Regions from separate parts of the Pseudomonas sp. 5Vm1k genome, predicted to be linked through region 2. Evidence: predicted binding sites of a transcription regulator. Region 2 holds the regulator's gene; the other holds the start of a gene.
The links. The regulator FliA, encoded in region 2, starts transcription of late flagellar genes. The targets are predictions, from matches to a motif close to CTAAAGTTTNNNNNNNNNNNGCCGNTAA.

Region 1: the regulator FliA is predicted to act here: its motif matches at 1,579-1,606, upstream of ACWIKB_RS02085 (methyl-accepting chemotaxis protein).

Annotation. Positions count from the first base shown of each region.
Region 1 covers NZ_JBSPCZ010000001.1:457,121-460,530, reverse strand. Annotated here, with positions in the region: gene ACWIKB_RS02095 (NorM family multidrug efflux MATE transporter) at 1-449, opposite strand, end outside; gene ACWIKB_RS02090 (LysR substrate-binding domain-containing protein) at 620-1,540, shown strand; gene ACWIKB_RS02085 (methyl-accepting chemotaxis protein) at 1,715-3,410, shown strand, end outside.
Region 2 covers NZ_JBSPCZ010000005.1:131,727-135,136, forward strand. Annotated here, with positions in the region: gene flhF (flagellar biosynthesis protein FlhF) at 1-35, shown strand, start outside; gene fleN (flagellar synthesis regulator FleN) at 152-982, shown strand; gene fliA (RNA polymerase sigma factor FliA) at 979-1,719, shown strand; gene ACWIKB_RS11980 (chemotaxis response regulator CheY) at 1,888-2,259, shown strand; gene ACWIKB_RS11985 (protein phosphatase CheZ) at 2,282-3,070, shown strand; gene ACWIKB_RS11990 (chemotaxis protein CheA) at 3,124-3,410, shown strand, end outside.

The sequences.
Region 1 (3,410 bases), on a different contig from region 2:
AAACCGCGCAGGGCCATGAAGCTCAGATAACCGGGCAGGGCGAACGGCAGGAACGTCAAGAACAGCCCGGCAGAGTGGACGTTGGTTTCGGTCTGGCCAAACATCAGCAACACCGGTTTGAGGTTCCACAGCAGCAACCCCGCCACCAGCGCCATCAGCCAGGCCAGCCACAGTCCGGCTTGGGTCAGCCGCGCCGCGCCGACGATATCGCCCGCGCCCTGACGGATCGCCACCAACGTGCCGACCGCCGCAATCACACCGATGCAGAAAATCGACACGAACGAGTAAGTCGCCGCGCCCAGACCGCCGCCGGCCAGCGCCTCGGGACTCAGGCGCGCCATCATCAAGGTGTCGGTGAGGACCATCAACATGTGCGCCAACTGCGAGGCAATCAACGGCCCCGCCAGCCGCAGGATGGCCCAGAGTTCGGTACGTGCTGGATGCTGCATGGTCATCACGCTCCCTTATGAAATGAACTGGAAAGGCTCGATTCTCGGCGCTTGGCGGGGTTTGCACAAAGGGATAAAAAGGATGGGTGGCATGATTAAAACTCATCCAGCGGACTTTCTGATAAGTTTGCCCAATCCCGCTGCCCCATCCCACGATAGGAGCTTTCTGCATGTCTCGTCGGCTTCCTCCCTTGTATGCCCTGCGCGCATTCGAAGCGGCGGCGCGGCACAGTTCGTTTACCCGGGCGGCCGAAGAACTGTCGATTACCCAAAGTGCGGTCAGTCGGCATATTCGTACGCTCGAAGAGCATTTCGCCTGTCGGCTGTTTCACCGCAGTGGGCGCAACCTGCAATTGACCGAGTCGGCGCGGCTGATCCTGCCCGGCATCCGCGAAGGCTTCACCGCGCTGGAGCGTGCCTGCAACACCTTGCGCGCCGAAGACGACATCCTGCGTATGAAAGCCCCGTCGACCCTGACCATGCGTTGGCTGCTGGCGCGGCTTAGCCGCTTTCGGCACTTGCAGCCGGGCAACGAGGTGCAACTGACCAGCGCCTGGATGGACATCGATACGGTGGACTTCAACCACGAACCGTTCGACTGCGCCGTCATCCTCAGTAACGGGCGCTTTCCACCGGATTGGGAGGCGACTCTCCTGTTTCCCGAAGAGCTGATTCCCGTGGGCGCGCCGAATCTTCTGAAGGATCAGCCGTGGGACGTTGCGCGCCTGGCCAGCACCGAGTTGCTGCACCCGACCCCGGACCGCCGCGATTGGCGCAGTTGGCTGGAACGCATGGGTTTGACCGATCAGGTGTCGCTCAAGGGCGGGCAGGTGTTCGATACCCTGGAGCTGGGCATGATCGCGGCCGCCCGAGGTTACGGCGTGTCGATGGGGGATTTGCTGATGGTGGCCGAGGACGTGGCGCAAGGTCGCCTGAGTTTGCCGTGGCCGACCGCCGTCGCCAGCGGTGAGCATTATTACTTGGTGTGGCCGAAAACCCGCCCCGGTGGCGAACGTTTGCGCCGGCTCAGCGATTTCCTGCAAGGGGAAGTCCGGGCCATGGAATTGCCGGATGTTGAACGCTTGAGCTGAAACGATATAGTGGCGATGCGCTATAACCTGGCTAATAACTCAAGTATTGAGTTTTGCCGCCGAAAATCTGCAGGTGGAACCTTCGTGCAGGTTTCGCGTTGTTCCCATTATTCGAAATTTTGCTGAGCGTAGAGCCGGATCAAGGAGGATCCGGTCGCTCGGCCAGGAGCTGTCATGTCTCAACCCCGTGCCCGGATTGCCTCACAGCTTGGTCTTGCGCTCGCCGTGATTCTGGCGATTGTCATCAGCGGCAGCACTGTGTTCGCCCTGCGCTCGCTGGACACCGCCAACCTCGCCACCCGCGAAGAGCACCTGGCCAGTGAGGCGCGGTTGCTGGCGGATCAGCTCAGTACGTTCCACGGCACGTTGCGCGAAAGCACCCAGCGCCTGAGTGGTCTGTTCGAGAAGCGCTTCAGCGCGGGCATCAGCGTGCATCCGGACGAGCCGGTGACGGTGGCGGGCGTGCAGACCCCGGGCCTGCACCTGGGCAGCGAAGTGTTGAACAACAACTTCAAGGAAGTCGACGAGTTCAAGCAAATGACCGCCGGCGTGGCCACGTTGTTTGTGCGCAGCGGCGAAGACTTTGTTCGTGTCAGCACGTCCCTGAGCAAACAGGACGGTACCCGGGCCATCGGCACTTTGCTGGACCACGCTCACCCAGCCTATGCACGCTTGATCGCGGGGCAGAGCTACGTCGGTCGCGCCTTGTTGTTCGAACGTTCCTACATGACTCAGTACACCCCCGTAAGGGACTCGGGCGGTAAGGTGATTGCCGTACTGTTCGTAGGATTCGATTACACCGACGCGCAGAACGCGCAGTTCGAGAACTTGAAACGCTTCCGCATCGGCAAGACCGGCTCTTTGGCGTTGCTGGATGAGCAGGGCAAATGGCTGGTGCCGATTGCTGGCGTGCAAGCACTGGATAAAGCCGCCCCGACCATCACTGCTTTGGCGAAGACACCGGGTAAAGGCGAGTTCTGGAGCGACAAATCGGAAGACTTCTACAGCCTGGCCGTGCCCTTTGAAGGCGGGCCTTGGTCGGTGGTAGCGAGCATGCCGAAAGCGGAAATCAGCGCCGTGACCTGGAGCGTCGGCATTCAACTGGCCATCGGCAGTCTGTTGGCGATGTTGATCGCGGTGGGTTCGGCGGTCTGGTTGCTGCGCAGCAAACTGGCGCCGTTGGGCGACCTGGTGCGTCAGGCCGAAGCCTTGGGCGCCGGTGATTTGAGCGTGCGCCTGAACGTGTCGAGCAATGATGAAATCGGTCAGTTGGCCCGCGCCTTTAATCAGATGAGCCAAGCGCTGTCGACCATGGTCGAGCACATCCGCAAGGCTTCGGTAGAGGTCAACAGCCGTGCCCAAGCCTTGTCTGGTTTGTCCGGCGGTGCTTATGAAGGGATGGAGCAGCAGTCTGGCGAAATCACCAGCATGGCTGGCGCCGTGGAAGAATTCAGCGCCACGTCCCTGAACATCGCCGACAACATGAGCAATACCCAGCGCATGGCGCAGGAAAACGCACAGCAAACTCAGATCGGTCGTACATCGATGCAGGAAGCGTCCTCCTCCCTGGAGCAAATTGCCGGTGCGCTGAACAGCACAGCGACGGTGATCAACACCCTTGGCCAGCGCTCCCAGGAAATCGGCGGCATTGTCGGGGTGATTACCGCGATTGCCGATCAGACCAACCTGCTGGCGCTCAACGCCGCCATCGAAGCCGCCCGTGCCGGCGAGCAGGGCCGTGGTTTTGCGGTGGTGGCCGATGAGGTGCGCAACCTGGCTTCGCGTACTCGTGAGGCGACCGATGAAATTTCCGGCATGATCCAGAGCATCCAGCAGGAAACCGGCAACGCCATCAGCACCATGGAACAAG
Region 2 (3,410 bases):
ATATTTACCACAGCCCGACCAAGCAGGTTGGCTGAGGTACTAATGAACAGTTTTTGTACCTACATCGATGGTCTGCCATGCATTGTTCAGTTGATGAACGCGCAGCCAGTAATGTGGCCTCCGTCTATGCAAGACAAGGTAAAGAAATAACATGGGCAGCATGCATCCCGTACAGGTGATCGCGGTGACCGGCGGCAAAGGTGGCGTCGGGAAGACTAACGTGTCAGTGAACTTGTCCCTGGCTCTAGCTGAGCTCGGCCGGCGCGTCATGCTGCTGGATGCCGATCTGGGGCTGGCGAACGTCGACGTTCTGCTGGGACTGACTCCCAAACGTACCCTGGCCGACGTTATCGAAGGCCGCTGCGAGCTGCGCGACGTTCTGTTGCAGGGCCCCGGCGGTATTCGTATCGTCCCGGCCGCGTCCGGCACCCAGAGCATGGTTCATCTGAGCCCGGCCCAACACGCCGGCCTGATCCAGGCTTTCAGCGATATCGGCGACAACCTCGACGTATTGGTGATCGACACCGCTGCGGGTATTGGTGACTCGGTAGTCAGTTTTGTCCGCGCCGCCCAGGAAGTGTTGCTGGTGGTCTGCGACGAGCCGACCTCCATCACTGACGCCTATGCCCTGATCAAGTTGCTGAACCGCGATTACGGCATGAACCGCTTCCGCGTCCTGGCCAACATGGCCCAGAGCCCGCAAGAAGGTCGCAACCTGTTCGCCAAGTTGACCAAGGTCACAGACCGCTTCCTCGACGTCGCCTTACAATACGTCGGCGCCGTGCCTTATGACGAAAGCGTGCGCAAGGCCGTGCAGAAGCAACGCGCCGTCTACGAAGCCTTTCCACGCTCCAAGTGCGCCCTGGCGTTCAAGGCGATTGCGCAGAAGGTCGACACCTGGCCGCTGCCGGCGAACCCGCGCGGGCACCTGGAATTTTTCGTCGAGCGTCTCGTGCAACAGACCGCAGGACCCGTCCTATGACAGCCAGTGGCTACAACCTCTACAAGAAATCGGCACGTGATGCGCAATACGAGCTGATCGAGCGTTACGCGCCACTGGTCAAACGCATTGCTTACCACTTGCTGGCGCGTTTGCCGGCCAGTGTCCAGGTGGAAGACCTGATCCAGGCCGGGATGATTGGCCTGCTTGAAGTGTCGACCAAATACGACGCCAGCAAAGGCGCGAGTTTCGAAACGTACGCGGGCATTCGAATCCGTGGCGCGATGCTCGATGAAGTACGCAAGGGGGACTGGGCACCACGTTCGGTCCACCGCAATACCCGCATGGTCAGCGACGCAATTCGCTCGATTGAAGCTAAAACCGGCCGTGATGCTAAAGATCACGAGGTTGCGGCCGAACTCCAATTGAGTCTCGACGATTATTACGGGATTTTGAACGATACCTTGGGCAGCCGCCTGTTCAGTTTCGACGACCTTTTGCAGGACGGCGAACACGAAGGGCTGCACGAGGATGGCGCCAGTGCTCATCTGGAGCCGTCACGCGATCTGGAAGATGAACGCTTCCAGGCTGCATTGGCGGACGCGATTGCCAATTTGCCGGAGCGTGAGCGACTGGTGTTGGCGCTGTACTACGACGAAGAGCTGAACCTCAAGGAAATCGGTGAAGTCCTTGGCGTCAGTGAATCGCGTGTCAGCCAGTTACACAGCCAGTGCGCGGCCCGTTTGCGGGGGCGTTTGGGGGAGTGGCGAGCGCGCTGAAGGCAGTGTGGGGACACTGCGAACGAGGCTGGTGTGGTGTTGAACTGCAGCGGTCTCGATCTGTTGTGCTCCAGACAGTCATTTGAGTGCTTTGCCGGATTGATTGAAATGGCGCGTCCAGGTGCTGGGCGCGTTTAAGACTGCTTGGAGGTCGAATTGGACAAGAACATGAAAATCCTCATCGTTGATGACTTCTCAACGATGCGGCGGATCATTAAAAACCTGTTGCGTGACCTTGGGTTCACCAACACGGTCGAGGCTGACGATGGCACTACTGCCATTCCGGTTCTCAACAGCGGCAGCATCGACTTTCTGGTAACAGACTGGAACATGCCTGGCATGACCGGTATCGACCTGCTGCGCCACGTGCGCGCCGATGAAAAACTCAAGCACTTGCCAGTGCTGATGGTGACCGCTGAAGCCAAGCGCGAACAGATCATCGAAGCGGCCCAGGCCGGTGTTAACGGCTATGTGGTCAAACCCTTCACGGCCCAGGCGTTGAAAGAAAAAATCGAGAAGATTTTCGAACGCATCGGTTGAGCAACTGCGCCACGGGGGAGCTATGGAGCATAACGAATCTTCACAGGGCGATTTTGAATCGACCCTGAAAAAACATGCGGTCGAATTGGTCGAAAGCCTTGAAAAAGGCAGGTTCGGCGACGCTGTGCAACTGATCCATGAGCTCAACCAGACCCGTGACCGCGGCCTGTACCAGGAAGTGGGCAAGCTCACTCGTGAGCTGCATAGCGCGATCGTCAATTTCCAGATTGACCCAAACATGCCGCAAGCCGAGGAAGTCTCGCAGATCACGGACGCCACCGAGCGTCTGGGTTATGTGGTCAAGCTCACCGAGGCCGCTGCCAACCGCACCATGGACCTGGTGGAAAACGCCACACCGCTGGTCAATGGCCTGAGCCAGGAAGCCCAGGCGTTGAGCACCGACTGGGGACGGTTCATGCGTCGCGAAGTCGGGGCTGAAGAGTTTCGCGAGCTGGCGCGGCGGGTCGACGGTTTCCTGACACGCAGCAGCGAAGACAATCGCACGGTGTCGAGCAACCTGAACGACATTCTGCTGGCTCAGGATTACCAGGACCTCACCGGTCAAGTGATCAAGCGCGTGACCCAATTGGTCACCGAAGTTGAAAGCAACCTGCTCAAGCTCGTGCTCATGGCCAGTCAGGTAGACCGCTTTGCGGGTATCGAACATGACCGTGAAGCGATGCTGGCTGAAAAAGATCCGCAAAAACATCTCTCGCAGGGTGAAGGTCCGCAGATTCATGCCGATAAAAGAGAAGATGTTGTGTCCGGTCAGGACGATGTGGACGATTTGTTATCCAGCCTGGGATTTTAGAGTTTTAGAATTTTAGGTTTTTTAGGTTTTTAGACCTTAGGAGCACCCCCTTAATGAGCTTCGGCGCCGATGAAGAGATCCTTCAGGATTTCCTGGTTGAGGCCGGCGAGATTCTAGAGCAACTGTCCGAACAGCTGGTCGAGCTGGAAAGCCGACCTGATGATGCGGACTTGCTCAATGCAATTTTTCGCGGTTTTCACACTGTAAAAGGGGGCGCCGGCTTCCTCCAGCTCAATGAACTGGTGGAGTGCTGTCACATCGCCGAGAACGTGTTCGACATCCTGCGCAAGGGTGAACGACGCGTCGACTCGGAACTGATGGACGTGGTTCTCGAAGCGCT